2 regions of the Psychrobacillus sp. NPDC058041 genome follow, and region 1 is predicted to be linked to the other one. Evidence: predicted binding sites of a transcription regulator. Region 1 holds the regulator's gene; the other holds the start of a gene.
What was found. The regulator CtsR, encoded in region 1, represses protease genes until heat stress. The targets are predictions, from matches to a motif close to ATGGTCAATAAAGGTCAAACA.
Positions count from the first base shown of each region.

Region 2: the regulator CtsR is predicted to act here: its motif matches at 6,089-6,109, upstream of clpP (ATP-dependent Clp endopeptidase proteolytic subunit ClpP).

Region 1 is NZ_JBHVRO010000007.1:156,532-171,591, reverse strand. Features, by position in the region: gene gltX (glutamate--tRNA ligase) at 1-179, opposite strand, end outside; gene ispF (2-C-methyl-D-erythritol 2,4-cyclodiphosphate synthase) at 325-804, opposite strand; gene ispD (2-C-methyl-D-erythritol 4-phosphate cytidylyltransferase) at 806-1,495, opposite strand; gene ACFVR1_RS12935 (PIN/TRAM domain-containing protein) at 1,568-2,653, opposite strand; gene radA (DNA repair protein RadA) at 2,776-4,146, opposite strand; gene ACFVR1_RS12925 (ATP-dependent Clp protease ATP-binding subunit) at 4,410-6,857, opposite strand; gene mcsB (protein-arginine kinase McsB) at 6,854-7,948, opposite strand; gene ACFVR1_RS12915 (UvrB/UvrC motif-containing protein) at 7,938-8,483, opposite strand; gene ACFVR1_RS12910 (CtsR family transcriptional regulator) at 8,505-8,972, opposite strand; gene ACFVR1_RS12905 (GNAT family N-acetyltransferase) at 9,142-9,591, opposite strand; gene rsgA (ribosome small subunit-dependent GTPase A) at 9,614-10,621, opposite strand; gene ACFVR1_RS12895 (ABC transporter permease) at 10,977-11,927, opposite strand; gene ACFVR1_RS12890 (ABC transporter ATP-binding protein) at 11,896-12,819, opposite strand; gene ACFVR1_RS12885 (class I SAM-dependent methyltransferase) at 12,950-13,633, shown strand; gene ACFVR1_RS12880 (ABC transporter ATP-binding protein) at 13,670-14,632, opposite strand; gene ACFVR1_RS12875 (C40 family peptidase) at 14,644-15,060, opposite strand, start outside.
Region 2 is NZ_JBHVRO010000011.1:108,100-123,159, reverse strand. Features, by position in the region: gene gap (type I glyceraldehyde-3-phosphate dehydrogenase) at 165-1,172, opposite strand; gene ACFVR1_RS16430 (sugar-binding transcriptional regulator) at 1,185-2,222, opposite strand; gene ACFVR1_RS16425 (glutaredoxin family protein) at 2,493-2,726, opposite strand; gene ACFVR1_RS16420 (GNAT family N-acetyltransferase) at 2,828-3,274, opposite strand; gene ACFVR1_RS16415 (TPM domain-containing protein) at 3,381-4,193, opposite strand; gene ACFVR1_RS16410 (LemA family protein) at 4,193-4,771, opposite strand; gene ACFVR1_RS16405 (catalase family peroxidase) at 4,944-5,894, shown strand; tRNA gene ACFVR1_RS16400 (tRNA-Arg) at 5,955-6,026, opposite strand; gene clpP (ATP-dependent Clp endopeptidase proteolytic subunit ClpP) at 6,191-6,787, shown strand; gene ACFVR1_RS16390 (HPr family phosphocarrier protein) at 7,361-7,618, opposite strand; gene whiA (DNA-binding protein WhiA) at 7,638-8,579, opposite strand; gene ACFVR1_RS16380 (gluconeogenesis factor YvcK family protein) at 8,625-9,584, opposite strand; gene rapZ (RNase adapter RapZ) at 9,589-10,473, opposite strand; gene ACFVR1_RS16370 (NUDIX domain-containing protein) at 10,451-10,948, opposite strand; gene trxB (thioredoxin-disulfide reductase) at 11,467-12,417, opposite strand; gene ACFVR1_RS16360 (tetratricopeptide repeat protein) at 12,488-14,014, opposite strand; gene hisIE (bifunctional phosphoribosyl-AMP cyclohydrolase/phosphoribosyl-ATP diphosphatase HisIE) at 14,169-14,795, opposite strand; gene hisF (imidazole glycerol phosphate synthase subunit HisF) at 14,792-15,060, opposite strand, start outside.

The DNA of each region.
Region 1 (15,060 bases):
AGCTGTGATATTTCGCCGCCTTCCACATTACGTTCAATATCAGTATCTTCAATACGAACGATAAACTTTCCGTTATGATGACGTGCAAACAAATAATTAAATAATGCTGTACGCGCCCCTCCAATATGTAAAAACCCTGTTGGACTTGGTGCGTATCGTACACGAACTTCTTGTGTCATTGTAATATCCTCCTAGTTTTCGAACGTAATCAAATTCGCCTTGGCATACTTGCGTCCAGATCTTGTATCGAGCCTGCTCGATGAATCCCTTTCACCGGAGGCTTAAACTTTATTTATTCTACCATTGCTAACATGTTTTTTAAAGTTAGTCTTTCTTCACAAGTAATATTGTTGCCATGGAAGCAATTCCTTCTTCTCGACCTGTAAATCCTAACTTTTCAGTAGTTGTTGCTTTTACGTTCACTTGCGATACATCCGCTTGAAGTAATTCTGCTACTCGCGCACGAATCACTTCAATATGTGGAGCCATTTTTGGCTTTTGCGCAATAACCGTACAATCGATATTCCCTAATTTGTAACCACGTGCATCCACTAGTTTCCATATATGTTCTAGTAATTTCGCCGAATCCGCATCTTTAAAATCTGGATCTGTATCTGGGAAATGTCTCCCAATATCTCCTTCTCCAATTGCGCCTAGTGCTGCGTCTGTAATAGTATGGAGCAATACGTCCGCATCCGAATGTCCAATTAGCCCTCTCTCATAAGGAATCGTAACTCCTCCTATAATTAACGGACGATTATCCGCAAATTCATGCACATCAAATCCTTGACCAATTCGCATCATATTATTGTTCCCCCTGCTTAAGTTTATTTAATATTACTTCTCCAAAGAGAAGATCTTCCTTTGTCGTCATCTTTACATTATCATACGTACTTTCCACTATGTGAACTTGCTCTCCTAAACGTTCGACAAGCATCGCTTCATCCGTACCCAAAAATGCTTCTTCTTCCGCAATACGCTCTGCTTTTTCTAATAGTTCAAATTGAAAAGCTTGTGGTGTTTGAATAATCCACAAACTTTCACGATCTACCGTTTCTTGAATTATACCGTTCTCTACTTTTTTCATCGTATCTTTTGCACGAACTGCGGCTACCGCAGCTCCCGATTCCATAGCAGTTTGAACAAGTTGGTGTATGACTTCCTGTTTTATAAAAGGTCTTGCTGCATCATGCACAAGTACAATCCCTTTGTCAGGAGAACATTTTAAACAAGCATATACACTATGCTGCCTTTCTGCTCCACCTTCAGTAATTGCAACAACTTTCGTAATATGATGTTTTAATAACAATTGCTCAATAAATGTTTTCTCTTCTTTTTTTACAGCTAATACAATGTGTTTACACTTCGAATCTTGCTCAAAGACTCTCAAAGTATGTATTATTATTGGAATTTGTCTCAACTCTAAAAAAAGCTTATTTTGACCTGCTCCCATGCGTTTTCCACTACCTGCGGCAGGTAATAGTACCGTATACATCTTATACCTTCTCCTCCTGTAAGCAAAAGAAAAAGGTTGTTCCTACAAAACCCTAGGAAACAACCCCATCCATTACTTTGAGTCTTGTGGTTTAGCGAAAATCATTCGACCTGCAGAAGTTTGAAGAACACTTGTAACTTCTACATTAATTGCTTGCCCAATATATGATTTTCCACCTTCAACAACAATCATCGTTCCATCATCTAAGTAAGCGACACCTTGGTTGTGCTCTTTACCATCTTTAATAACGACTACATGCATTATTTCCCCGGGAATAACGACTGGCTTTACAGCGTTTGCAAGATCATTAATGTTAAGAACCCGCACTTGATGAAGATCACAAACTTTATTTAAGTTGAAATCATTCGTCACTACAATTCCATTCATTTTTTTCGCTAAACGCATAAGCTTTAAGTCGACTTCTTGTATGTCTTCAAAGTCTTCTTCCACTATCAATACAGCTGAAGTACGTTCCGTCTGTAATGTTTTTAACACATCTAGACCACGACGTCCTCTTGTTCTTTTCAATGTATCAGAAGAATCTGCAATATGTTGTAATTCTGTTAGAACAAACTGAGGAACTACTAATACCCCTTCCATAAAACCAGTTTGTGAAATATCAGCAATTCGCCCATCTATAATGACACTTGTATCAAGAAGTTTATAGGTACCTAAACTTAGGCCCTCCTCTTCTTCTACACTTTTTTTCTTTTGCCCCGGCTGTTTGGAGGTAGTAAAAACTTGTAGTAACTCATCCCGTTTTTTAAAGCCTACTTGAAAACCTAAATAACCAAGCACAATAGATAATAAAACTGGAACTACTGATCCGATACCAGGAATCACTATATTATTTATAGCTGTTCCAAGTAAAAATGCAACAATTAATCCTATGACAAGCCCTATTGTACCAAAAAGCAAATCACCTATAGGTGCCTTTAAGAGCCGTTCTTCCATCCATCGAATAAAGTTAATTAGATAGTCTGTTAAAAAAAACGCCGCAATATACAGAATGATCGCACCAATAATAACAGACACATAAGGATTTTGAATCCATGGGTTATCGGATAAATTAAAAAATTCATATAAGTGCGGTAAAAAAATTAACCCTAATGTACCTCCTATTAAAATGAATGCAATTTGAATAATCCATTTTAACAAACACTCCACCTCCATTTATTTACCATTTATTATACCGCCTAATCTCTTTATACGTCTATTTTGTCTAACAGGAGTAACTCGCTACTCCTGTTAGTTATATTAAACGCACAAATAAAACAACATTACTTAAAAGCTTCTTTCATCGCATCATTTACTGTTTCTACCCCAATCACTTGAATACCTTTAGGATAGTCCCACCCCCCTAAATTAGAGGCAGGTACAACCGCTCGTTTAAATCCTAATTTAGCTGCTTCTAGCACTCGTTGTTCAATTCTTGATACTCTTCTCACTTCACCAGTTAGTCCAACTTCACCTACAAAACAATCAGTAGGTGTGACCCCTGTGTCACGGAAACTAGATACGATACTTACTAGGACGGCTAAATCGATAGCAGGTTCGTCTAATTTAACTCCACCTGCAACTTTTATATAAGCATCTTGCGTTTGTAAGAGTAATCCCATACGTTTTTCTAGTACGGCCATGAGTAAGGAAACTCTATTTTGATCGAGTCCTGTTGCCATTCGTTTTGGATAATTAAAACTTGATTGTGTAACAAGTGCTTGAATTTCAACTAAAATAGGTCTCGTCCCTTCCATCGAAGCCACAATGGCTGAACCAGCCGCTCCATGTGAACGCTCTTGTAAAAATAGTTCAGAAGGATTCAATACTTCTTTTAAGCCTTGTTGTACCATCTCAAAAATAGCAATTTCATTTGTTGAACCAAATCTATTTTTCTGCGACCTTAAAATTCGGTACGTATGATGGCGTTCACCTTCAAAATATAAAACTGTATCTACCATATGTTCGAGTAAACGAGGACCAGCAATCTGCCCTTCTTTCGTTACATGCCCTACTAAAAAGATTGCTATATTTTTTGTTTTCGCAATACGCATTAGTTCAGCTGTACATTCTCGAACTTGAGATACACTTCCAGGAGCGCTTGTCACTTCTGGATGATGTACCGTTTGAATGGAATCGACGATGACAAATCTAGGCTCTACACTATCAATTGTTTCATTGATTAATTCTAAATTGGTTTCGGAATAGATATATAGTTCACCAGAAGTTACACCTAAACGCTCCGCACGAAGCTTCGTCTGTCTAATTGACTCCTCACCAGAAATATATAAAACTCGCTCTCCTTTATTTGCTAGTAGTGCAGAAACTTGTAACAGTAAAGTTGACTTTCCGATACCCGGATCTCCACCGATTAATATTAGGGATCCAGGCACAATACCACCGCCAAGTACTCGATTCAACTCCATGAGTTCCGTTTCTACGCGTGGTTCATCAACTGTTTCCACTGCAACAATTGGTGTTGCTTTTTGGGCTACTCCCGTAGAATGTTGGAATGATCGTTTCGGTCCTTTCGAAACAACCTCCATCTCTTCTACCATCGTATTCCATTCTCCACAACCAGGACATCTTCCCATCCATTTTGCGGACTCATAACCACATGAATTACACATAAACTTCGTTTTTCGTTTCGCCATTTTATCCTCCTATGTAGAAAAAGCCACCAGCGCTGTATCAAAAAGAGTCCATATTTTTTCCTGACATCGTTTCCAAACGTCTGCAAATACTTCTAGACTTAAAGCATTATTTACTTTCTACGACCCTTTACAAACAAGAGTCGAAATTCGTAGAAGATTTCATTTCGTCATGTAAACATTGGCTAATGACCCTAAGGATAGGCGCGCTGTAGCTAAATTGAAAAAAGGCATTCCTTACACGAAGTTTGGAATGCCCCAGACTATTAATCCTCTGTTACTACTGATTTAATCCGAACAACGAATTCATCATTCTCCACGTCAAATACTACATGTTGACCAGTTAGCACTTCACCTTTAAGCAACTCTTCCGATAAGCGATCTTCTACGTGTTTTTGTAATGCTCGACGTAACGGACGTGCACCATACGTTGGATCGTAACCTTCTGTCGTGATTTTATCTTGAGCCGCTTCTGTCAACTCTAACTCAATACCTTGTTCTTTTAAACGTTTTGCTAGTTGTTGAGTCATTAGCGTTACAATTTGTTTTAAATGCTCTTTTTCTAACGAGTGGAACACAATCATTTCATCCAAACGATTTAAGAATTCAGGGCGGAATGCTTTTTTCAATTCTTCTAGCATTTTACCTTTCATATCTTTATAATCTGTTTTTCCACCGTCTTGAATGTTAAACCCTACGTACTTATTGTATTTAAGTGCATCCGCACCAACGTTGGATGTCATTATAACAACTGTATTACGAAAATCTACTGTACGCCCTTTAGAATCAGTTAAACGTCCATCTTCTAACACTTGAAGAAGAATATTAAACACATCAGGATGTGCTTTTTCTATTTCGTCTAACAAAATGACTGAGTAAGGTTTACGACGTACTTTTTCAGTTAATTGGCCACCATCGTCAAATCCAACGTAGCCTGGAGGAGAACCAACAAGACGAGAAGTTGAATGCTTTTCCATGTACTCAGACATATCTACACGAATCATTGCATCCTCGTCGCCGAACATTACTTCTGCTAATGCCCGAGCAAGTTCTGTTTTACCTACACCAGTAGGTCCAAGGAAAATAAATGATCCAATCGGTCGTTTTGGATCCTTTAGACCAGCACGAGCTCGACGAATTGCACGTGAAATTGCATCGACAGCTTCTGCTTGCCCAATTACTCTCTCATGTAGTTTTTCTTCCAATTTTAATAACTTTTCAGATTCTGTTTGGGCAAGTCTCGATACCGGGACTCCCGTCCACATAGAGACAACCGCTGCGATATCTTCCACTGTCACCTCAGACTCTTCTTTTCCTTGTTTTTCTTTCCATGAGTCTTTCATTTGTTCTAGTTCATCTTTTAGCTTCTGTTCTTTATCACGGAAAGATGCGGCTTTTTCAAATTCTTGACTTTGTACTGCAGCATTTTTCTCCGAACGAACTGATTCTAATTTAGCTTCTAATTCTTTTAAATTAGGAGGAGTTGTATAAGAGCGCAGACGAACTTTTGAACCAGCTTCATCGATTAAATCAATTGCTTTGTCAGGTAAAAAGCGATCCGAAATGTACCGATCTGACATTTTAACTGCAGCTTCTACTGCCTCGTTCGTAATTTTCACACGATGATGCGCTTCATAACGATCTCGTAAGCCGTAAATAATTTGAATAGCTTCATCCACTGATGGTTCATCTACTTGAATTGGTTGAAAACGACGTTCAAGTGCTGCATCTTTTTCTATATATTTACGATATTCATCTAATGTTGTTGCACCAATACATTGAATTTCGCCACGTGCTAACGCAGGTTTTAAAATATTTGAAGCATCAATTGCACCTTCTGCTCCACCAGCTCCTATTAATGTATGAAGTTCATCGATGAATAATATAACATTTCCAGCTTGGCGAATTTCATCCATCACTTTTTTCAAACGATCCTCAAATTCACCACGGTATTTCGTACCTGCTACGACAGTCCCCATATCCAATGTCATTACTCGTTTATCGCGTAAAATTTCCGGTACTTCATTTTGTACAATTTGTTGTGCAAGCCCTTCAGCAATTGCAGTTTTACCTACACCTGGTTCACCTATTAATACAGGGTTATTTTTTGTACGACGAGCCAAAATTTCTATAACACGCGTAATTTCTTTACTACGCCCAATAACAGGATCTAATGTACCTTCTCTCGCAATTTGCGTTAAATCGCGTGCTAATCCATCTAGTGTTGGAGTACTAGCAGGTGCAGCACTATTATTGCCGTTTCCATGAGATTGATCAGTACTTCCTAACAATTGAAGCACTTGTTGACGAGCTTTATTTAAGCTAACTCCGGCATTGTTTAAAACCCTTGCTGCCACTCCTTCTCCTTCACGGATTAATGCAAGAAGTAAATGTTCCGTTCCAATATAGGAGTGCCCAAGCTTGCGAGACTCATCTACTGAAAGTTCGATAACTTTTTTCGCACGAGGTGTGTAGTGTACAATTGGACCGACTTCTTCAGCTCCCGTACCTACTAACTCCTCGATTCCAGCTTCAATAACTTTAGGATCTACTTCTATCGCTTCCAATGCTTTTGCAGCAATTCCGCTACCTTCTCTTATAAGTCCAAGTAATATATGTTCTGTTCCAATTGATTCATGCTTTAGGCGAATAGCTTCTTCTTGTGCTAGTTGTAATACTTTTTGAGATCTTTGTGTAAATCGATTAAACATCATGCAAGTTCCTCTCCTTTTGTTTTCGGTTTTTCTCCCATTTTTAACCGTTCCCTTAATAACTTTGCTCGAAACGTATCCCGTTCCGAAGCATTCAAAGTGGTTTCTGCATATTGTTGTAAAAATCCTGGTTGCATAAAAACCATACATTCATTCAAAATAGTCACATCTACATCTTCTATAAGCCCTATATCTATTCCTAGACGTACGTCAGACAGACATCTAGCAGCTTCCTCTGTCGTGATGATACGTGCAAATGACAAAGTTCCCAATGATCGATATAACCGATCTTCTAGTGTATTGGCAGAATGATTTAATAGTGCACTTCTTGATTCTTTTTCTTTTTGAATGATTTGTTCCGTAATACTTTGAAGATCCGAAAGAATATCCTCTTCCGTTTTACCTAATGTAGTTTGATTAGATACTTGGTAAACGTTCCCGAGGGCTTCGCTACCCTCACCGTAAATTCCTCTCACAACCATCCCTAATCTGGAGATGATTGTAACGATTCTGTTCATTTGCTTTGTCATTGTTAGAGCTGGTAAGTGCATCATGACAGATGCTCTTAATCCAGTTCCGGTGTTAGTTGGACAACTTGTTAAATAACCAAATTGCTCATCAAACGCATATGGTAATTCTTTATCTAATACTCGATCGATTGTATCCGCTTGCGCGTAGGCTTCTTGAATCTGAAGCCCAGGAAACAAGCATTGGATTCGAATATGGTCTTCCTCATTAACCATCACGCTAACTGACTCATCGTCGGACAGTAAAACCGACCCGGTCATCGGTGAATTGGCAAGCTTAGGGCTAATTAGATGCTTTTCAACTAATACTTGCCGACTTAATTCGGATAAATCTTTTATTTGAATAGAGGAGAAGTTCATTTGTAATTCTTCATCTGCGTCTAAAAGTGTGGCCGAAACTGAATGGTCAATTTTATGCGCTTCATCCTCAGTAAATGCTAGAGGAAATCTGTAGCCATTTAAGTTTCTAGCCAAACGAATTCTTGTAGTCATTACAATATCCGAATGATCTCCACTACCAGCCATCCAGCTAGAAGGAGAATTATCTAAAAAACGTTCAATCGACATGCTTTTCGTCACCTCCAGAAGCAATCCTACTCTCAAGTTCTCTTGCCTCGTCTCTTAACTTGGCAGCTTCCTCGAATCGTTCAGTTTCAATAGCGTCCTTCATTTGCAAACGAATAGCTTCAATCCTTTTTTTCAGTTCTAATTTTTCGCCTAGTGCTCCTGGTGCTTTACCTATATGTGTAATGTTTCCGTTATGCAATCGTTTTAGTACATTCGGTAACTGGTTACGAAAGCTATTGTAGCAGGAGGCACATCCAAATTTTCCTTCATCTAAAAATCGTTGGATAGACCAACCACATTCATCGCAAACTAATTTTGGTCTATCTTGTTTTTGATGTATTGGTTGTTGTTCTGCATGATTAAACCAGTTTGATAGTAGCTGGTGCAGAGATAACGGATCTTGTTTATACTCTACGTAAAACGGGTGGAGACTATTAGCACAATTCTCACAATAATGTCTTTCAAAGTGTTCACCGTTATGCACTTGCGTAACCGTTACTTTAGCTGGTCTTTGCTTACAATTTTCACAAATCACTTTTCAACACCCCGTTTAACTTCACTTTATTTCATACTTTAATGTTAGCAACATGGCACATAATATTCGTGAGCGTAATTCATCTCTTACAGGTAGTGGAATTGCAAGAGTTGTTCTATTAAGCCCAGCTAGAATGAGCTTCGCTTCTCGTTTAGAGATTACCTCTTCGTCAATTAATCTGAACACTATGTCTTCCGTCATTGATTCCGATGCTCCGTTTTCTAGGCTCTGTATTATATGCTCAATCAAATCAGCCTTTGTATGCGCACGAACGCGGAGAATTCGAATATATCCACCACCACCGCGCTTACTTTCCACTAAATAACCGCGATCTTGGGTAAAACGGGTATTTATCACATAGTTGATCTGAGAAGGAACACATTGAAACTTTTCTGCAATTTCACTTCTTTTTATTTCAATTTGCCCCTTACTCTCTTCTTCTATAATAGACTTTAAATAACCTTCAATTATGTCAGATATATTTTTCATCTTCTCACCTCTTCTCGCAAACTGACTTTGACTAACTTTGACTATATTATAGCGAGAAAATTTTAGATGTGCAATTGATATGATTTGTAACGAAAAAAACAAAAAACTACTAACCGAATGGTTAGTAGTTAGCTTGCTTCAATGAGGTCATTTGTATTCCACAAATCTTTTATTTGTATATTAACTGTGTAATAAAGAAGTCTGGTTCTATTTCAATATCATTTCTTCTTTTGAATCCGAAACGTTCGTACAATTGAATAGCAGGAGTATTTTTCGCTCCAGTTGAAACTTCAATGTGCTGACTTGCCTTTTTGATTTCTAATACATGCTTTAATAATATGGATGCAATTCCTTTACGAAAAAAGTTCGGATGTACAACAAGTCTGCAAATATCTATAAGTTCATCAGTGTTCATAAATGATATAAAACCGGTCAATTGCGACTCTTCATAATATCCGATAAAAATTTCCTTTGAGATTATTATGTCATGAATAGAATCTTGAAGCTGAGGAATTCCATTAAATCCGATTAACTCTGCTTCTATTTTATATGCAGGTACCTGAATTTCTAAAATCTCCGCAGCAACTTTTTCATCTTGGTGAAGGAGTTTCTTTATCATCTAATTACTCCTTTAAAAGCAATTATTTTTTCTTCTTATAATTACTTCTTTGTATTTTGGCCACTTGCTTCCATTTGTCTCGTTCTACTTTTCGAGCGACAATATCATTTTTTCTTTCAATATGCGCAAGCTCTTTTAATAGCTTTAAATAGTTTTTATATCGTTCTTCTTTGAGTGAACCTGTTGAAATTGCTTCTCGTATAGCGCATCCTGGCTCTTTTTGATGTTTGCAATCACGGAAGCGGCATTCATCCGCTAGTTCTTCAATATCTTTAAAACTTGCACTTACGCCTTCACTACTTTCCCATAGTTGGAATTCTCTCATTCCAGGTGTATCAATTAATTGGCCACCACTCGGAAGCAATGATAATTCACGGTGTGTCGTTGTATGACGACCTTTACTGTCATCTTCCCGAATATCGTTAACTGCCATTACTTCTTCTCCAGATAATGCATTTATTAAGGATGATTTACCCACACCTGAAGAACCTAATAGCGCTCCTGTTTTACCAGCTGATAACAGTACCGAAAGTTCATCAATTCCTTCTCCCGTTACGCTACTCACCGTAAAAATATCTACACCAAAAGCGACAGACTCCACCTCATTAATATAATAGGCCAAATCATCACAAGTATCTTTTTTTGTAAGCACTACAATCGGTGTTGCACCTGAATCCCATGCAGCTAATAAATACCGTTCTAAACGACGTACATTAAAATCGTGATTAAGAGACATCACAAGAAATACATAATCAACATTGACAGCGATTAACTGTATTTCTGTTGTCTGACCAGCTACTTTTCTTGAAAACTGAGAACTGCGTGGAAGGACTTCTTGAATAATTCCTTTTTCTTCTCCAGGCATTTGCTCCAGTACCACCCAATCTCCTACCGCGGGAAATTCTTCTCGACCATGATCAAACTTGAATTTCCCTGACAGAGAACATAGCCATTCTCCTTCATTTGTTATAACTCGATATAAGTGTTTATGCTCAAGTAAAATGCGACCCGCAATTCCTTTACCGAGCATTTTTTCTTCCCATTTATTATTCCAACCATATTTTTCGATTAAATTCAATTTAACTTCCTCCTAATTTTGGGTAGAATAGCGGCAATGCCTATGTCTACCCAAAGAGGTAAGGCATCGAAGCTAAACAATAAAAAAACCATGACTGCACAAATCAGCAGTCATGGTTTCCCGGTCATTAGTAAAGAAGCATATCAAATAGAAAAGTAAGAAACCTTACTTTTTTAGAGACATATAGAGTGGGACATCATGAACTTACTGATTCGTGGATTTTTATTTACATTAGCCATAATGCCTCACTCCTTTCCTTAAGTTGTTTTCAGAATACTATAAGTATTAACATTATGTCAACAAAAATTTATGCAGTTACATCTCTCTTTATAAAAGACCAGTAACTAATAACTAAAAATACAATGACGTACACTAAAATTACCACGATTGAAAAAGGCATTGTTAACCCAGCTATTATCGGATGGTTATCGCCTATATATTGAGTTAGATTGGTATTTGCAAATAAGATATATTTAGCAAAATCAAACCTAGCCAACATGAACGTAATATTCACACCCATGAACATAAGGAAGATGGATATACCAATAGCAAGAGAACTCGAACGAAACACCGAACCGATCATAAATGCAAGCGTTCCAATAACAAATACATTTACAAGAGAAAGTCCAGTTAATAATAGAACCCTACCCCAAAAGGAAACTTCTATCACTTGACCATTTACTACATCTAAATTCATACCAGGGACAGAATCAAAGAAAATATAAGCTCCAATTACTCCAAACACAAATAAAATGATGGACATTACTATTGCAAAAATTCCTACAGTTAAAAGTTTAGAGGTTAGTAATTTCCACCTTTTCACCGGTCTTGTTAAAAGCATTTTAATCGTCCCTTGAGAAAACTCCGAAGCTACAATTCCTGCTGCTACAATTACTGTGAATAACGTAATAATTGAAAGCATATCGGGAAGAGAACTAATAAATCCGGTTACGCTTTCCGAACTAATTGGTGCAACGTTATGCTCTAATCGATACTTTTCTACAGCTAAAGTATCTTTAAAACTTTGCAATTCGTCAGCGGACAAGTTCGTGTTAGCTATTTGCTCTTCTAAAAACGGTATCTTCCCTTGTGAAGCACTTTTCCAATCTTCCACTGAGTCTGTTTGATTACCTATCCATTTTGTAAGACCTGCAATTCCAATCATTAAAATAGCAACTAGTATTACCATTACCCATGTAGCTTTTTTACTCCATAGCTTCAACCATTCATTTCTTATGAGATTCAGCAATTTGCCCACCTCCTGTTATTTCTAAGAATTGATCTTCTAGCGTTTTTTTATGTGGACTGAATAAATAAATTTGTAAATTATTCGCAACCATTTCAGCAATCATGACTGGTACAGCCTCTTTTTCTAACGGAACCACAAAGCCGATACCTTGAATTTCTACCTTCATATCTTTAGATGCAAAAAAAGCATTCGCCATTTCTTTAGGAGATGCCTCTACGTAATAATGTGACTCTTGATCCTCCTTAACCTCTTTTATAGAAATTAACTTCCCATTTTGTATAACAGCGATTCTATCACACATTAATTCTATTTCAGCTAGTAAGTGGCTGGACACAAAGATTGAAACTCCTTCTTCAATAGCTATTTTACGCAAGTACAATCGGAATTCACGGATGCCCGCTGGATCTAACCCATTTGTTGGCTCATCTAATATTAAAAACTTTGGTCGGTGTAAAAGCGCTTGCGCAAGTCCAAGACGTTGACGCATTCCCAGTGAATATGTCGATACTTTTTCATTAATCCGATTTTGTAATCCTACTTGGGCGATGACTTCATCTATTCTAGCCTTTGTCACGTTCTTGTTCATTCTCGCAAAGTGAAGCAAGTTTTTATAACCACTCATAAACTTATACATTTCTGGATTTTCTACAATTACTCCAACTTTACTCATAGATTGCTCAAAGTTAGTAGAAATTGCTTGCCCATCAATAAATACTTCACCTGATGTTGGCTTCATCAGGCCTGTCATCATTCGTATCGTTGTTGTTTTCCCTGCTCCATTCGGCCCTAAAAATCCTGTAATTTGACCTGGCAATAAATCTAGGCTGAGATTATCAATAATCTTCTTTTTTCCAATTACCTTCGTTACATTTTGTAGTTTAACAATTGGTTTTGTTTCCATTTCCTCACACCTTCCTTACTAGGTAATACGTTTTAAAAGAGCAAAAGTTCATTTTTTTAAGTAAAATATTTTTATACAATCATATTTGTAATTTTTAGGCTATGGTAAAGTGCATTTAGGAGGAATGAAAATGGAATTTGATGCAAAACTTTCAAAACAATATGATAGCGGAATTAGAAGAGCCTTACCTACTTATGATACGATGCTTCGATTAATTCAAACATTCTTACGAGCTAACACCGTGGAAAATGCAAACATATTAGTTGTGGGAGCAGGTGGTGGCAATGAAGTGACTAGCTTTAGCGTAAATAATCCAAGATGGACGTTTACAGGAGTGGATCCGTCTGAGACGATGCTGGCAGTTGCAAAAGATAAATGCAAAGAAGCTGGAGTAAGTGATCGCGTAGAATTGATACAAGGTACAGTGGAGGACGTGGAAGGTTTAACTAATTTTGACGCGGCAACTTGTATTTTAGTTTTACATTTCATTCATTCCTATGAAGAAAAATTAAAAACACTTCAAGAGATTCACTCTAGATTAAAAAATGGAGCTCCTTTCGTATTAATCAGTAAGTACGGGGACCCTACTAGCCCTGAATTCAAGGAGCGTTTGAAACTATGGAAAAGTTACTGGCTAGATACGACAAAACTCTCTGTAAATGAAGTAAAGGAAATGGAACAGGACATCCTTACCCTTTCTTATTTACCCAAAGAAATAATTGAACAATTGCTAGCAGAAGCCGGTTTTAACCAAGTCGCGATGTTTTTCTCTACAACACTTTTTGGTGGATGGATTTGTTTTAAGGAACAATAAAATAAAAGCATCTACATAGGCAGATGCTTCTATATATTAGTTATATAAATGACAAGCTACAAAGTGACCTTCTTCTTGTTCCTTCCAGACGGGCTTTTTTTCAGAGCAAATAGCCATAGCATGTGGACAGCGAGTTCTAAATACACATCCAGAAGGAGGATTAATCGGACTAGGCAACTCTCCTTGTAATAGAATTCGCTGCCGTGATTCCTCAATATCTGGATCCGGAATGGGAATCGCTGATAATAATGCCTGTGTGTATGGGTGCAAAGGATTGTCATATAACTGACTACTCGTTGTTAGTTCTACCATATGTCCAAGATACATGACGCCAATTCGATCAGAAATGTATTTTACCATGGATAAGTCATGGGCTATAAACAAATAGGTTAACCCTTTTTCCTTTTGCAATCGTTGTAACAGCATTACTACCTGCGCTTGAACGGAGACGTCTAGAGCCGAAATCGGTTCATCTGCAATGATAAATTCGGGATCTAAAGCTAATGCACGAGCAATCCCGATGCGTTGTCTTTGTCCACCTGAAAATTCATGGGGATAACGATTGGCATGATCCCTATTAAGCCCAACATCCTCTAATAACTTATATACTCTACTTTTTAACTCTTCTTTCGAATTGTACAGTTTATGTATTTCCATTGGTTCCGAAATAATCTCTAACACTGTTGAACGTGGATTTAGAGATGCATATGGGTCTTGAAAAATCATTTGCATTTTCTTCAAATAATCTTTCCGTTCTTTATCAGTCATGTCATGTACACTTTTACCATCAAACAGAACGTTGCCTTCTGTTTTATTGTACAACCCTAAAATGGTTCGCCCTGCAGTGGACTTTCCACAACCTGACTCTCCAACAAGACCAAATGTTTCACCTCTGACGATATCAAAACTTATCCCATCAACAGCCCTTAACGTTTCTCCATGCCCTATTTGAAAATGGCGCTTCAAATTTTCTACAGACAAAAGAACTTTTTCCGTCACGTAAATCCCCCCTAAACGGCATACCTTCTCACTGCACAAATTTCCTTCTCAAGCTTAGAACCTTCTAACACTAAAATTTCTACTGATTTCCCTGTTGAAGGAGAATGCAATAACTGACCATTTCCATAGTAAAATCCAACATGACGCACTGGTCCTGTGCCTTCATCATTTGCAAAAAAGATTAAATCTCCTTTTTTCCAAGCGGATGAATCATCTACCGAGACATCTTCACCGTTACGTGCTTGGTCACTTGCATCCCGCGGGATCAAATACCCACACGCTTTCAACATGTTGTACGAAAACCCTGAACAATCATAGCCATACGGAGACATTCCACCCCATAAATAGGGTAAGTCTAAGTGAATCTCACCTAAATCCACTGCATGTTCAATCGAAAGTTTTGGAAAATGGTCCATAGATTTAGCGAA
Region 2 (15,060 bases), on a different contig from region 1:
TTCCGCTTAACCTCGACTAGTAAATGTCGGGGCAGTAACATAATACTGTTTTATAAAAATAAGGAGCGAAGGGTAAACCCTTGCTCCTTTTACCCTCTCTCATTATAGAGGTTATTACGCATTATCGCTATGCAAAATCTGTGCAATTCACTTGCTGGATAAGCTTATAGTCCTTTTTTCATCATAAGAAGCGCTAGATCAATACAACGTGCAGAGTATCCTGATTCATTGTCATACCATGATAATACTTTCACCATATTATCACCTAAAACCATTGTTGAAAGTCCATCAATTGTAGAAGATGCTGTATTTCCATTATAGTCAATTGACACTAATGGAAGTTCATTGAAAGCAAGAATTCCTTTTAATTCATTTTCAGAAGCTTTCTTTAAAGCAGCATTTACTTCTTCTACTGTTACTTCTTTTTCAAGTTCTGCTACAAAGTCAACTAAAGAAACATTTGGTGTTGGTACGCGGATTGCCATACCATCTAATTTCCCTTTTAGTTCAGGAAGTACTTTCGCAACTGCTGATGCTGCACCTGTTGTAGTCGGAATCATAGACTCTCCTGCTGCACGAGCACGACGGTAATCACTATGCGGCAAGTCCAAAATGCGTTGATCATTCGTATATGAGTGAATTGTTGTCATCATTCCACGTTTAATACCAAATTGATCTTGCAAAACTTTTGCAAGTGGTGATAAACAGTTTGTTGTACATGAAGCATTTGATATTACATGATCTGTTTCTGGATTATAATTATCCGCATTTACACCCATAACAAATGTAGGCATATTGTCTTTAGCTGGTTGAGATAGAATTACTTTTTTAGCTCCAGCTTCGATATGTTTCCCAGCTTTATCAGCTGTACTGAATAATCCAGTACATTCAATAACGATATCAATTTCTTGCTCTTTCCATGGAAGTGCTGCAGGATCTTTTTCTGCAAATACACGGATTTGTTTTCCGTTCACTACTAAATAATCTCCTTCTGAAGATACTTCTGCTTCGAAGATTCCATGAACTGAATCGTATTTTAATAAGTGTGCTAGCATTGCAGCATCTGTTAAATCGTTGATTGCTACTACTTCTAACTCTTTTTGTTCTAATGCTTCTCTAAATACTTTACGTCCAATACGTCCAAATCCATTAATCGCTAATTTTACTGTCATTTTATTTTCCTCCTAATAGGTTTGTTTTATTATTTTCATCATTTCATTTGCAGCACCTTCGTCGGTCACTAATACAGTTTGTTCAGGCGCTTGTTTAAAATAAGACAATAGTGCTTTTGCTTTTTTGGCACCACCGGCAACTGCAAGTAGATGCTCTATATTTTTTAATTGTTTTAACTGAATTCCAATTGTTCTTATACGGTGGACTGCTTCGCCTTGGTCATTAAAATAATAGCCAAATGCTTCACTTACAGAACCGTTTTCTTTTAGACGCTCGATCTCGTCTTCACTAGAATTTCTTCTTCTAGCCATTTCTTCGGCATCACCTATACCATGAATAACAATATTTGTTCTTTCATATAAATCCATCATTTCTTGTATAAATGGCTCTTTTTTCATCGTAAGATATGCTTCTTCACTCAAACTATCTGGCATATACAAGGTCCGATAAGATCCATTCATTTTGTTAGAGAACAGAGAAACAATCGTATTCGCTTGGAATGTTACATCTTTTCCAACTCCGCCACGTGCTGCGATAAACATTAAATTTTGCCATTTTGTAGTCTCATGAACAAAGTTAGAAATGGATGCAATGGTAGAGCCACCTGTTACTGCAATTATTTTGTCATCCGTCAAAATGCTTTCCAAAAACTTTGCTGCTTCTTGAGATAAAAGCATTGCTGCATTCGTATTAGTATCTGCATTTCCTGGAACAATAATTACTTCTTTTATTTGTAAAATTTTAGAAAGTGTTTGTTCAAGTTGTAATCTTCCTGACCACTCGCGAACGACTTCTTTCAATTCCATTAATATTTTTGTACCTTCTGGAGAAATAGCTGCTCCATCACGTGATATATCAATTAATCCTTGTTTTCTTAATGCATCTAATTCTTTTCGAGTGTCTCTTTCTGACAAACCTAATTGTTCCCCTAAAACTCGACGACCAATCCCTTTGGAAAGTTGAATCATTTGAAGTATTTGATACCTTTTTTGTAACAAATCACTCATTTCAGGAATTAGCTTTAATTGAGCTGTGAGTAAAGACTCCATTTTTCACTTCCTAACTAGTTGGTACGTTTTTGTCCCACTTAATTAAAAATTGTCCCAGTGACTTAAAAAAAAAGTGAATTACTAAAATCATCATACAATATTATATTCACATATGCAATACTAGTGCATTATTTTTGGAAAATATTGTGTCAGTAAATAGTTGAAGGTAAAATTTTCTATATTGAGAGTATCTACTTGGAACTTGCGAATAGTTGAGGAAATGTTGCGAGTATGCTTATGAATATTGCGAGTAGCGCACAATCTGGAACATTATTTAAGTAATGTTTCCAGTATTGTTGCGTAATCTACTTGTCCGTATTGAATAATTTCTCCTTCGAATTCAACAACTGGAATCATCAACATATATTTTTCATGAAGTTCCTCATCTTCTTCTATATTCACTTCATTTATTTCAAATGCTATATCTTCCTGTACAAGTTTCAGCATAAGTCTTGCCTCTTCGCATAAATGACAACCTGGTCTAGTGTAGAATTGGACAATCATTTTATATCATCTCTCCTTAAAAATATTTGTTACGTTTAATTATATCTTGTTCTAATTTTTATTCTTTCTCAAAAAAAGAAGAGCCTCTGCTCTCCTCGCACTCATAGTTTCAATACAAACTCTGCTTCTCCATCATTGATCTTGCCTGTTTTTTGGAATCCGAAGCTTTCGTATAGTTTTATGGCTACTTCATTGTCTGGCTCCGTCGATAGATAGATCGTTTCACAGCCATCCAGCTGCTTCATTTCGTCCAAGATCAACTGTACAGCCTCTCTACCGTAGCCCTTTCCCTGACAGGTATAATCAATCATTAAACGACATATCCAGTAATTGTTAGTATCTTCATCTAATCCATACATCGCGAAACCAATAGTCTTGTCCTCAACCTCTATTCCTCTTACAATCCATCCAGTCTCATAAATCGATTGTGCAATAGATAGCGCATTGGAGGCTACAAATTTTTCAACTACAGTCGCATTCCCATCCTCATTCGTCGTCAATAAAACCGTTCGTAGCCAGTTATCCTTGTTTATCTCTACTAGTTTCATTCCCAAATCCCCCATTCATTACTTTATCGGAATAATTACATTAGACACATCAAGGGAAAATAAAACAAAGAAAAAGCCCTACTTAAGGGCATTTTTCCATTTTTATTTACCACTTACGTCCCGCTCCGCCGCCTCCGGAACTACCTCCGCCGAAGCCACCGAAACCGCCGCTTGATCCTTTTCCACCACCTCCGAAGCCGCCACCAAAGCCACCTCCGAAACTTCCTGGACCAAACATAGTAGAGCGACGTCGTCTACCGTTACTACCTCCGCCGCCTCCACCATTTCTCATGATTGTATATATAAAATAAATTACAACAACAATTCCAATAATAGTGGAAAACGAGAAGCCTTCATTAGATGAAGCTGGATTTTGCGGTTCCGAAAGCTCGCCTTCTAATCCATATTCTTTTGCTACTTCATTATAGAGTACTTGATACGTAGAAAGAACTGCTTCATTCACAGAACCTTGTTCTAAAAATGGATACGTATATTCATCCAGTATCCGTCCAATTTTCCCATCAGGTAATGCCCCTTCAAGACCTTGGCCAACTGAAATATATACATCTCTATTACCTTTTTTAGTAGGATCTGTTTCTATCACAAATAAAACACCATTATTCTTTTTTTGATCACCAATACCAAACTTTCGAATGACATCTACACTAAATTGATTAACATCTTGCCCGTTTAATGAATTTATAATCATGACGACAATTTGTGAACCAGTTGCTTTATCTAATTTAAGTCCAAGCTCTTCTATTTGTTTTTTAGTCGATTGGGACAAAAATCCTTCATAGTCTTGCACGTAGGATTCACCAGGAATAGGTTTTGGTATATTAGATGCTGCTACCGTTACTAATGGAATAGAAAGAAATAGCAGTAGCGCAACTATGAGCATTCGCGCAACTTTTCTCATTACTTGCCATCTCCATTAAAATCAACAACAGGAGCTTCTTTTGCATTTGGATCCGCTTTAAAATATTCTTTTTGATCGAAGCCAAAAACAGAAGCAACAATACTTCCTGGCATACGTTTTACTTTTTTATTGTAGTTTGAAACTACTTCATTATAGTCTTGTCTAGCAACGGACAAACGATTTTCTGTTCCAGCAAGTTCATCCATTAATTGACGAAAGTTTGCATCAGCTTTTAAAGCAGGATAATTTTCTACTACTACTAACAATCTACTCAGTGCTCCAGATAACTGATCATTCGCAGCTGCCTGTTCCGCTGGCGTGTTTGCTCCTGCTAACTTAGAACGTGCATCTGCGATATTACTAAGTACTTCTTTTTCATGTGAAGCAAAGCCCTTTACTGTATTCACAAGATTTGGAATCAAATCCATACGACGTTGTAATTGGTTTTCAACTTGGGCATATGCTTGGTTGACATCTTCTTCTCCATTTACAAAACCGTTATAGCTCGGCACTAATATAGCCGCAAAAACAGCAATTATCACAATAATAATTACAAGCGGCCCTAATAATTTCTTCATCTCATTCACCTCTAATTAAGTATATTATATTTCTACCTTTAAATCTAAAATGCGAAACCTACTTAACTATACGAAAAAAACATTAAATGGTTTCAAAAAGTCTTGTACTTTCCTTTTGATTAATATAAGTGTTTTGGGGTAAAGATGAATAGAATAGTGAACTTTTAAAGAGGTGATTCAAATAAATAATATGAGCGACCATCATAATTCTATGACTACTGAAGCTATTGACACTCTTGAAAAGATACAGGGGAAGTTTCCCGGAGCACGTCGCGCACATGCTAAAGGGTTGTTTTATGAAGCAAACTTTACACCTAATGGCAATGCAATACCTTATACTACTGCAGCGCATCTTCAAAATGAAGCTGTACCTGCAACGGTTCGCTTTTCTAACAGCCCTCCAAATCCTACTGCAGCCGATTTTCTTTCTCCTGTCAAAGGAATGTCCGTACAGTTTCACCTACCAAATGGAACAACCAGTCATCTGGTCAGCACGACAATTCCTAAATTTATAACAAAAGATCCGGAAACTTTTATAGACATGCTAAAAATTTTGACAGCTGACAAAACGGGTCATGATAAAGTGGATTTAGGATTAGGTATACTGAATATCCTTAAAAAATATCCAGAAAGAAAAAATATACTACATGCACTGAAAGACCAATTTAAACAACCACCCATAAGTTATGCTAAGCTCAATTATTACCCAATTCACGCTTTTTATTTTATGAATAAAGAAGGAAAACGCCAAGCTATTAAATATGAATGGCAACCTGACGAAAAAAATTCTCAGAGAAAATCGATAGGAACAATAACTTCTCCCGACTATCTAAGTGAAGAACTCCACCTTAGAGTTCTTAATGGATCTGTTTCATTTAACTTAGTCATTCGTTTAGGAGAAGAGGGTGATGTTACGGATGACCCGACAGATCCTTGGCCGGACAACAGGCAAAAGGTTGTCGTTGGCCAACTAACTTTAACTAAAATCCTATTTCCAAATGAAGCTATTTTATTTGACCCAACCATAGTCTCAGATGGCATCGAACTTACAAATGATCCAGTACTTCATTTTCGTCATGATGCATACGCCATTTCATTTGAAAGGCGCAGGAAAAATGAATAAAAAAAACACTTTAACCATGTGTACCATGTTTAAAGTGTTTCATGTTTTTTACTTTTTTGATGCCCTCGGCGAGGATCGAACTCACATTCCAAGCTTCGGAGGCTTGTGTGTTATCCATTACACTACGAGGACAAGCGATCTATCTATTATACAAATAGAACGTGCAAAATTCAACCTATCATTTTGAAGCTTAAAATTTGACCTTCCTTGACCATAATGTGTATGATAAAGTTACAACTGAGAGAATATTTCTCAGTAATCAACTTACAATACCACCTTTGAAGGAGGCAATCAGGATGAATTTAATTCCTACAGTTATTGAACAAACAAATCGTGGAGAACGTGCATACGACATTTATTCACGATTACTAAAAGACCGTATTATCATGCTTGGAAGTGCTATTGATGATAACGTTTCTAACTCCATCGTTGCCCAACTATTATTTTTAGAAGCAGAAGATCCAGAAAAAGATATCTCCATCTATATCAATAGCCCAGGCGGAAGCATTACAGCTGGTATGGCAATCTACGATACAATGCAGTTCATCAAACCAGATGTACAAACAATTTGTATCGGTATGGCTGCTTCCATGGGAGCATTTCTACTAACTGCTGGAACACCAGGAAAACGTTATGCTCTTCCTAACGCTGAAGTTATGATTCACCAACCACTTGGTGGAGCACAAGGGCAAGCAACAGAAATTGAAATTGCCGCTAAACGTATCTTATACCTACGCGATAAATTAAACCAAATTATTTCAGAACGCACAGGTCAACCAATCGAAGTAATCGCTAGAGATACAGATCGTGATAACTTCATGACTGCAGAACGAGCAAAAGAATATGGTTTAATCGACCACATCATTTCTCGTAGCGAAATGAAAAAAGCTTAATAACAATTGTACCCAGGGAAACTCCAATTTCCTTGGGTATTTTTTTACAAAGTATAGCTACTTTTGGACACATTATGTACCTCTCCGCGCCTACACTACGTTTATCAGCACCTAAAAACTAGATGCTATTACTACTATCGCACAACACTGAGTATATCTGAGTACCACTTATTCGTTATCAGCACATTACGAGATATTATAAGCACCTAAACTGTCGCTATCAGCACCTTACTAGATGCTATAAGCGCCTAAACAGCGGTTGCGCACCTTGAAAGTACCTATCAGCGCCTAAACCGTCGCTGTAAGCACCTTACGAGATGTCATCAGCACCTAAAAACTAGATGCTATTACTACTATCGCACAACACTGAGTATATCTGAGTGCCACATAACACAGATTGAACACCACATAAATTGTCACGAGTACCACATAGACTGGCCCGAGCACCACATACTCGCTATCAGCACCTTACAAGATGTCATAAGCACCTAAACAGCTGTTTCGAACTAGTGACTTATCAACGAAAAAAAAAAAACGCCTTTTCGTCCGGAATGACGAGGGAGGCGTTACTTTTTATGCTTCATTTGAGATAAATTTTGCAAGGGCTTCTACTGCTTCTTCTTCATCAGAGCCTTCAGCGCTTAAGCTTACAGTTATTCCTTTGCTTATCGCTAAGCTCATGATTCCCATAATACTTTTTGCATTTACTTTTTTGTCTTCCTTTTCTAAGTAAACGTCAGCAATATAACGATTAGCTTCTTGAACAAATAATGCTGCTTGTCTTGCTTGCAACCCTGCTGGTAATTTCACTTCGACATGTTTTTCTGTCATGATTATACGCTCCATTTCACTAAATTGTCTCGCCTCTACGAAGTGCATCTGCAATTTCATCTATTTTTCGTAAACGATGATTTATACCGGATTTACTTACGTTCCCAGTCGAAACCATTTCACCTAATTCTTTCAATGTAACATCTTGGTATTCAACACGCAACCTTGCAATTTCTCTTAATTTTTCTGGTAATTGATCTAGACCAACCGAATTCTCGATAAAACGTATATTTTCTACCTGTCTAATAGCGGCACTAATCGTTTTATTTAGATTCGCCGTTTCACAGTTAACGAGACGATTTACACTGTTTCGCATATCTCGTATAATTCGAACATCCTCAAACTTTAATAATGCATTATGCGCGCCAGCAATGCTTAAGAAATCGGAAATTTTTTCTGCTTCCTTTAAATAAGCAACATATCCTTTTTTTCGTTCGATCGTTTTTGCATTTAACTCAAATTCATTCATCAGTTCTACGAGTGCATCACTATGTGTTTTATATAATGAATAAATTTCTAAATGATAGGAAGACGTCTCAGGATTATTAACGGATCCTCCTGCTAAGAAAGCTCCCCTTAAATAAGCACGTTTACAGCATTTCTTTTTCACAAGTTCTTTTGATATCGAATATTCGAATTGAAAGCCCTCATTTAATATTTTCAAATCTTCTAGTAAATTCTTTGCACCTTCACGAACACGACAAATATAAATATTATTTTTTTTCAATCTCATTTTTTTTCGAACAAGCAATTCTACTTGATATGGGTATAAAGATTTTATCAAAGTATATAGCCTTCTTGCTATTGCAGCGTTTTCTGTTTGAACATCTAAACTAAGCATTTTATTGCTAAATGACAAAGAACCATTCATCCGAATAAGTGCGGAAAGTTCAGCTTTTGCACAGCATGGTTTCGATTCTTCTTGCGTCATTTCTTTTTTTGTTTCAGAAGCAAACGACATATCCGTTTCCCCCTTTCTTGCTAGAGACTGCTAACGATCATTCTATTAACCCGCATACTCTACTAGCCATTTTGCGACTTTGATGGAATCATGGCGAACTGCACCATCATACACAACTGAAATATCTTTCTTTACGATTTCTATATCTAATGTTTCTAATACTTCTACATCTATTTTAACAGGAGAAGCTTTTTCTTGTTTATATAAATACTGCACGTTTTCAGGAATTTCTTCCTTGCTAATTAAAACAGTATCGATAAAATTTTCTCCCATATGATCGATAAGTGCTTGAACATGATCTGAGGCAGTATAATTACTCGTTTCCCCTGCTTGAGTCATTAAATTACAAATATATACTTTCTTAGCTTTAGAACTTATTATTGCTTTTTTTATATCTTCTACTAATAAGTTAGGAAGAATACTCGTATAAAGGCTTCCCGGTCCAATTGCTATGATATCAGCTTCTGCAATGGTTTTAAGTGTTTCCGGTAACGGTTTCACATCTTCGGGAGTAATGAACACTTTTTTTATTTTCTGACCATACTTCGGAATTTTGGATTCTCCACTTATTATTGCATTATCCTCGTATTGCGCATGAAGTGTAACTAGCTGGTTTGCAGCCGGAAGTACTTTTCCATGCACCTTCAATACTTGGCTCATTTCTCGAATTGCATTGGCGAAATCACCGGTAATAGAAGTTAATGCAGTTAACATTAAGTTCCCTAAAGAATGACCTTCTAATTCAGTGGCATTGGAAAAACGATACTGAAACATTTCCTCCACAAGAGGCTCTACATCTGATAGTGCAGCTAAAACATTTCGAACATCACCAGGTGGTGGAATATCATATTCATCTCGTAATCGTCCAGAACTTCCACCATCATCAGCTACAGTAACAATTGCTGTAATATCGATTGGAAATTTCTTTAAACCACGAAGTAAAGTTGATAATCCCGTACCCCCACCAATTATTACTATTTTCTTTTGGTGTTGTGTACGATTCATTACTTCATTCCTTTCTTATTGTAACATCTCTGTGCGTAATAATCGTTTTATCGTCTGCTTTTAATTGTTTTCCAAAGTATTCTGCAAGTGTAACTGATCGGTGTTGTCCACCAGTACATCCAAATGCAATGACAAGTTGGGTTTTACCTTCCCGTTTATATTGAGGAATCATAAATAAAAACAAGTCTGTTAACTTTTCAATTAACGTTTTTGTGTCACCCCATTTTAAAACATAACTAGAAACTTCCTCATCTAATCCCGACTTCAATCGTAATTCCTCTATATAATAAGGATTTGGGAGAAAACGAACGTCAAATACTAAATCCGCATCAATAGGAATGCCATGTTTAAAGCCAAATGACATGACATTTACAGTAAAAACCTTACTTCCTTTTGCAGAAAATTCATCTTGTATTTTTTCACGTAGTTCACGAGGTTTCATTTTGGATGTATTATAAATGAATTGTGCCCTTCCTTTTAAATCAGATAATAACTCTCTTTCTTTTTTTATCCCATCTAAAGGAAGTCCAGAGTTCGCTAGTGGATGAGATCTCCTAGTTTCTTTATACCTTCTCACTAAAGCTTCATCTTCCGCGTCTAGGAATAAAACTTTAGGAGTAACAGAAGTTGCTTCCTGAAGTCTATTAACCGAATCAACTAAAGTATGAAACATTTCTCCCCCTCGTAAATCCATTACAGCTGCAATATTACGAGGTTGTTTATTGGAATCTATCATTAAATTGATAAATGTACCTAAAAGTTCTGGAGGTAAATTATCGATACAATAATAGCCAAGGTCTTCAAAGCTTTGAATCGCTACAGTCTTTCCTGCCCCCGACATACCAGTGATAATAACCACTTCAGTTTCAAGCTTTTGCTGACTTTCCATTGTTTACTTCTCCCTCCACTGACTGTTGAATCGTTTCTTTTATTAACGTAAAGTCTTGTGTGTATACAAATGTACCATATTGTATTCCTTGCTCTCGAACAGCAAATAGCAGATTCGTTCGATCTCCTTCTGCCATAGGTAATACATGTAATTCTTCTACTGGATGCCATTCTAAGATGCCTTCTTTTGTTTCTTGAAAAGGAGTTCCTTCTAAATCTTTTGCGACAAATGTAAATAGCATCCACTCATCTATTTGGTTACCGTTTTCTTCTATAACCATTGTATATATTCCCTTTAAATGAGGATCGATTGGAATCGTATTCGTCTCTTCTGTAAACTCTCTAATAGCAGAATTAAGAATGGATTCACCAACTTCCATTTTTCCTCCTGGGGCAACGTACCAGTTTCTTCTAGGCTTTTTCAATAAAAGAACTTGCCCGTCTTTGCATATGAGTAAATTTGCGATTCGCTGCAAGAATAATCACTCCAAAACTATCTATACTTATTATTAAATATTATACATGAAATTCATTTGAAATGCGCAACTGCCCTTTAAGAACCCCTTGTTCTTCTCTAATTTCCGAGTGCTTGGGACGAAACATTGGCTCCTGCGGTTACTCGTCGAAAAAAACATTGGCTACACTATTACCGGGAGAGTTTTATGGAATGCTCTCGTATAGGTCGTTAACGCTCTCGTTAAAGTGGATTGCTCTCGCATTGGCGAAGAGTGCTCTCGTATCTGCCGTTAACGATCTCGCTAAAGCGAATTGCTCTCGCATTGGCGGAAAGTACTCTCATAGCACAGACATTGGAGTCTAGACAGTTACGAATAGTTTACATTTTCTTATAACACTCAAAAAGAGGCTGCTTCATCGATTGAAATCGAGAAACAGCCTGTCCAAATATTGCTTATATAAAAAGGGGTATTTATACTCCTTAATATACACCTTATTTATTTCAATAAGGTTACAATTGGATTAAAATAACATTAAGTTATACGTTTGCAGTATTTTTATCTTTTAGGTTTTCAATATAATGTTGTGCAGCTTGAGCAGCTATACTGCCATCTCCAGTTGCAGTAACAATTTGTCGTAGCATTTTTTCGCGTACGTCCCCAGCGCCAAAAATTCCAGGTACAGATGTTTCCATTTTTTCATTCGTAACGATATATCCATTATCATTTAAGATACCTAAGTTCTTGAATGGTTTTGTTAACGGTAACATTCCTACGTATACAAAAACTCCGTCTGTTTCGAAATCTCGTTCAGACCCATCTACTGTAGAGACCAATTTCACGCCAGCTACTTTTCCGTCTTTGCCATTAATTTCTTTTAATGTAGTATTCCAAATAAAGTCGATTTTTTCATTGGCAAATGCACGATCTTGTAGAATCTTTTGAGCACGTAGTGCATCGCGACGGTGAACAATCGTTACTTTTTCTGCAAACTTAGTCAAAAACGCACCTTCTTCAACAGCAGAATCTCCGCCGCCTACAACAACAAGTCTTTTTCCTTTAAAGAATGCACCATCACAGACCGCGCAATAACTTACTCCGCGTCCTCCAAGTTCCGATTCTCCTGGAATTCCCATTTTCTTATATTCAGCACCAGATGAAATAATTACCGCTAATGCTTTATATTCTTTTCCACTTACTTTTACCGTTTTATATTGTTCGCCATCTACGATTTCTGCAACGTCACCGTATGCATACTCAGCACCGAATTTCTTTGCATGATCGAACATTTTTGTAGAAAGTTCAGGTCCTAAAATCGTTTCAAAACCTGGATAGTTTTCTACTTCTTCTGTGTTCGCCATTTGTCCACCAGGAATTCCGCGTTCAATCATAAGCGTTGAAAGATTGGCACGAGAAGTATATACAGCGGCAGTCATCCCCGCAGGTCCAGCTCCAATTATTATTACATCATAAATTTTTTCTTCAGTCATTGCTAATTCCCCCTACAATTCTACTAACACTCAATCTATAGGATTTTTGTACTTGCTTCAACTATTTTGCTTATGCATCAAATAGCGGCAAAAACTGAATTAGTTCATTGACATATTTGGTCAAGGTATTTGTAGTAATCCCATACTGATCCGCAAAATACTTTTTCGTCACATTTTTGGAACGTGATGATTCAAACATATACTCAGTTGCAGCTGCTAATGCTTTTGGATTTTTGAAGCCATATCCCTTTTCTAGCGCACGTTCTATCAACATAAACCACATTTGAAACAAGTAAGTAGCTGATTGCGCAAGGGGTTTATATTTTTCATATAACAAATCTGTTGCAGCAATTGCTCGTACAAAGGCTTTTTCTGCGACAGACTTTTCATCAAATGAATGTCCTAGTGATTGTGCTAAAAATAATTTCTCCATCGTACTCAATTCTTCTACTTTAATCCATTGAGGATGAGAAATTATTTCTTGCCGATGCTTCGATTTTCCTAACAAATAAAAGCCAAAGATTCGTTCACTTACATGTTTACTTTGAAGCTTCTCCAAAATGAATTCTTTTTGATGTTCTGACCCATGGGAGTTTATATCTTTCATTTGAGGTAACCATGGCTCGAATCCCGCTTTTTCTGGATCTAGTTTGAGAAGTGTCTTCCAAGCATTTCGCGCAATTTCCTCATGCCCCGCAAAGTATGCAGAATGAGCTAACCAAAAATAAAATCCAGGGTCCCCTTCAAAGCCTTTTCGTTGTAAGCTTCGTAACCATTTAAAAGCTTCTTCATATTTTCCAATTAATGCGAAAGTTGCACCCATTTTATATCGATGCTCGATAAAGTAGGGATTAATCTTAGATAGGAAATCACTAATTTCTTCTAATTCTTCTGTATTTTTTTCATAATAATGAATAACAGCTAAATTACATAGCGCATGAATATTGCCTCTATTTTCACTTAAAACTTGATGAAGTAAGGCTTTTGCTTGCTCTTCTTCTCCTATATAGAAATAAGCGAGTGCCAAGTTATTGTAAGCTGCCCAAAAGTCAGGATTATCAATTATCAATGATTCCAACAATTCTACAGCTTCAGGAAATTTTCCTTGCTCCATTAAACGTCGGGATTTTTCCTGAAGAAAAAGAGCTTCACTAGACGGACTCTCCATTTCCAATGATTCCAAATCTTCTTGCTCAGTGAAGTCTACTATTTCCATTGCTTCTTCTGTATACTCTCCGCGAATATCGATTTCTAAATACAATCTTGCAAATCTATTGGCATCCATGAAATTGCCTAAATGTGCATTTACTTCGGACAGGAAAAAAACAATTTCTGACTCTTTAGGATCAATATCATGTGCTTTTCTTAGAAGTTCATGTGCAAAGTCAAAGTTATCTAATTCCATTTGTAAGATGGCATATTGCATTAAAATTAATGGATCATCCGGACTTAAATCTACAGCTCTTTTTAAATATTTATGTGCTTTTTCATATTGTTCTTTTTGAAGCTCATCTAATGCTTTTTTATAGTAGTATTCGCCTGTAGGCAAAAATGAAATAATATTTTCTTTTAATATCTTTTTACTTTTTTTATTCAAGATAATCCTCCGAAAAATAATAAGGAACGTATCTCAACGCCTTGCGTAAGTGAACCCATTTTTTATCAACCCTGCTTGATAAAAGTTTGTAGCATTCACCTGCTAGAGGCTTTAACGTCCCTTATCAGTATATTCTTCAGTATATCATAAACAATTATTTTTTATGTGTTTTACTCTCATGTCTTTTTTGCAATACTTGTAAAAGGTCATAGAAGCTTACTTTTTGATTTTGCAAGAGCACTAGCATGTGGTAAATAAGATCCGCTGCTTCCCACTTCAATTCTTCGCCGTCATTATTTTTAGAAGCGATAATCACTTCAGCAGACTCTTCCCCAACCTTCTTACATATTTTATCTACACCTTTTTCAAATAAATAAGTAGTGTATGCTCCTTCTGGCATTTCTCTTTCTCTCTCTTCAATAATTTGAATCAAAGAAGTAATTACATTGTAGCCAACAGTATCTGCAAATTTCTCAACTGTATTGTGGAAGCAAGTTTCTTCCCCAGTGTGACAGGCTGCTCCATTTGGCAATACTTCGACCACTAGCGCGTCAGAATCACAATCTTTTCGAATCGAAATGACTTGTTGCGTATTTCCGGAAGTTTCCCCTTTATGCCATAATTCCTGTCTACTTCTACTGAAGAACCAAGTTTCCTTCGTTTCTACTGTTTTTGTATACGCTTCTTTATTCATATATGCAAGGGTTAATACCTCTCTTGTTAGAGCATGTTGAACAATAACAGGGATAAGTCCTTTTTTATCAAATTTCAATTTTTTCATTTTACCTCTACTCCTCTTTCACGGACGTAATTTTTCACTTCACGTACACTTGTTTCTTTAAAATGAAAAATGGAAGCAGCTAGTGCAGCATTCGCATTAGCTTCTGTAAAGGCAGATAAAATATGTTCCACATTTCCAGCTCCGCCACTAGCAGTCACTGGAATTGAAACAGCATCTTTTACAAGTTTGGTAACTGCAATATCGTACCCATCTTTTTCACCATCACGATCCATACTTGTAAGTAAAATTTCTCCAGCCCCGAGTT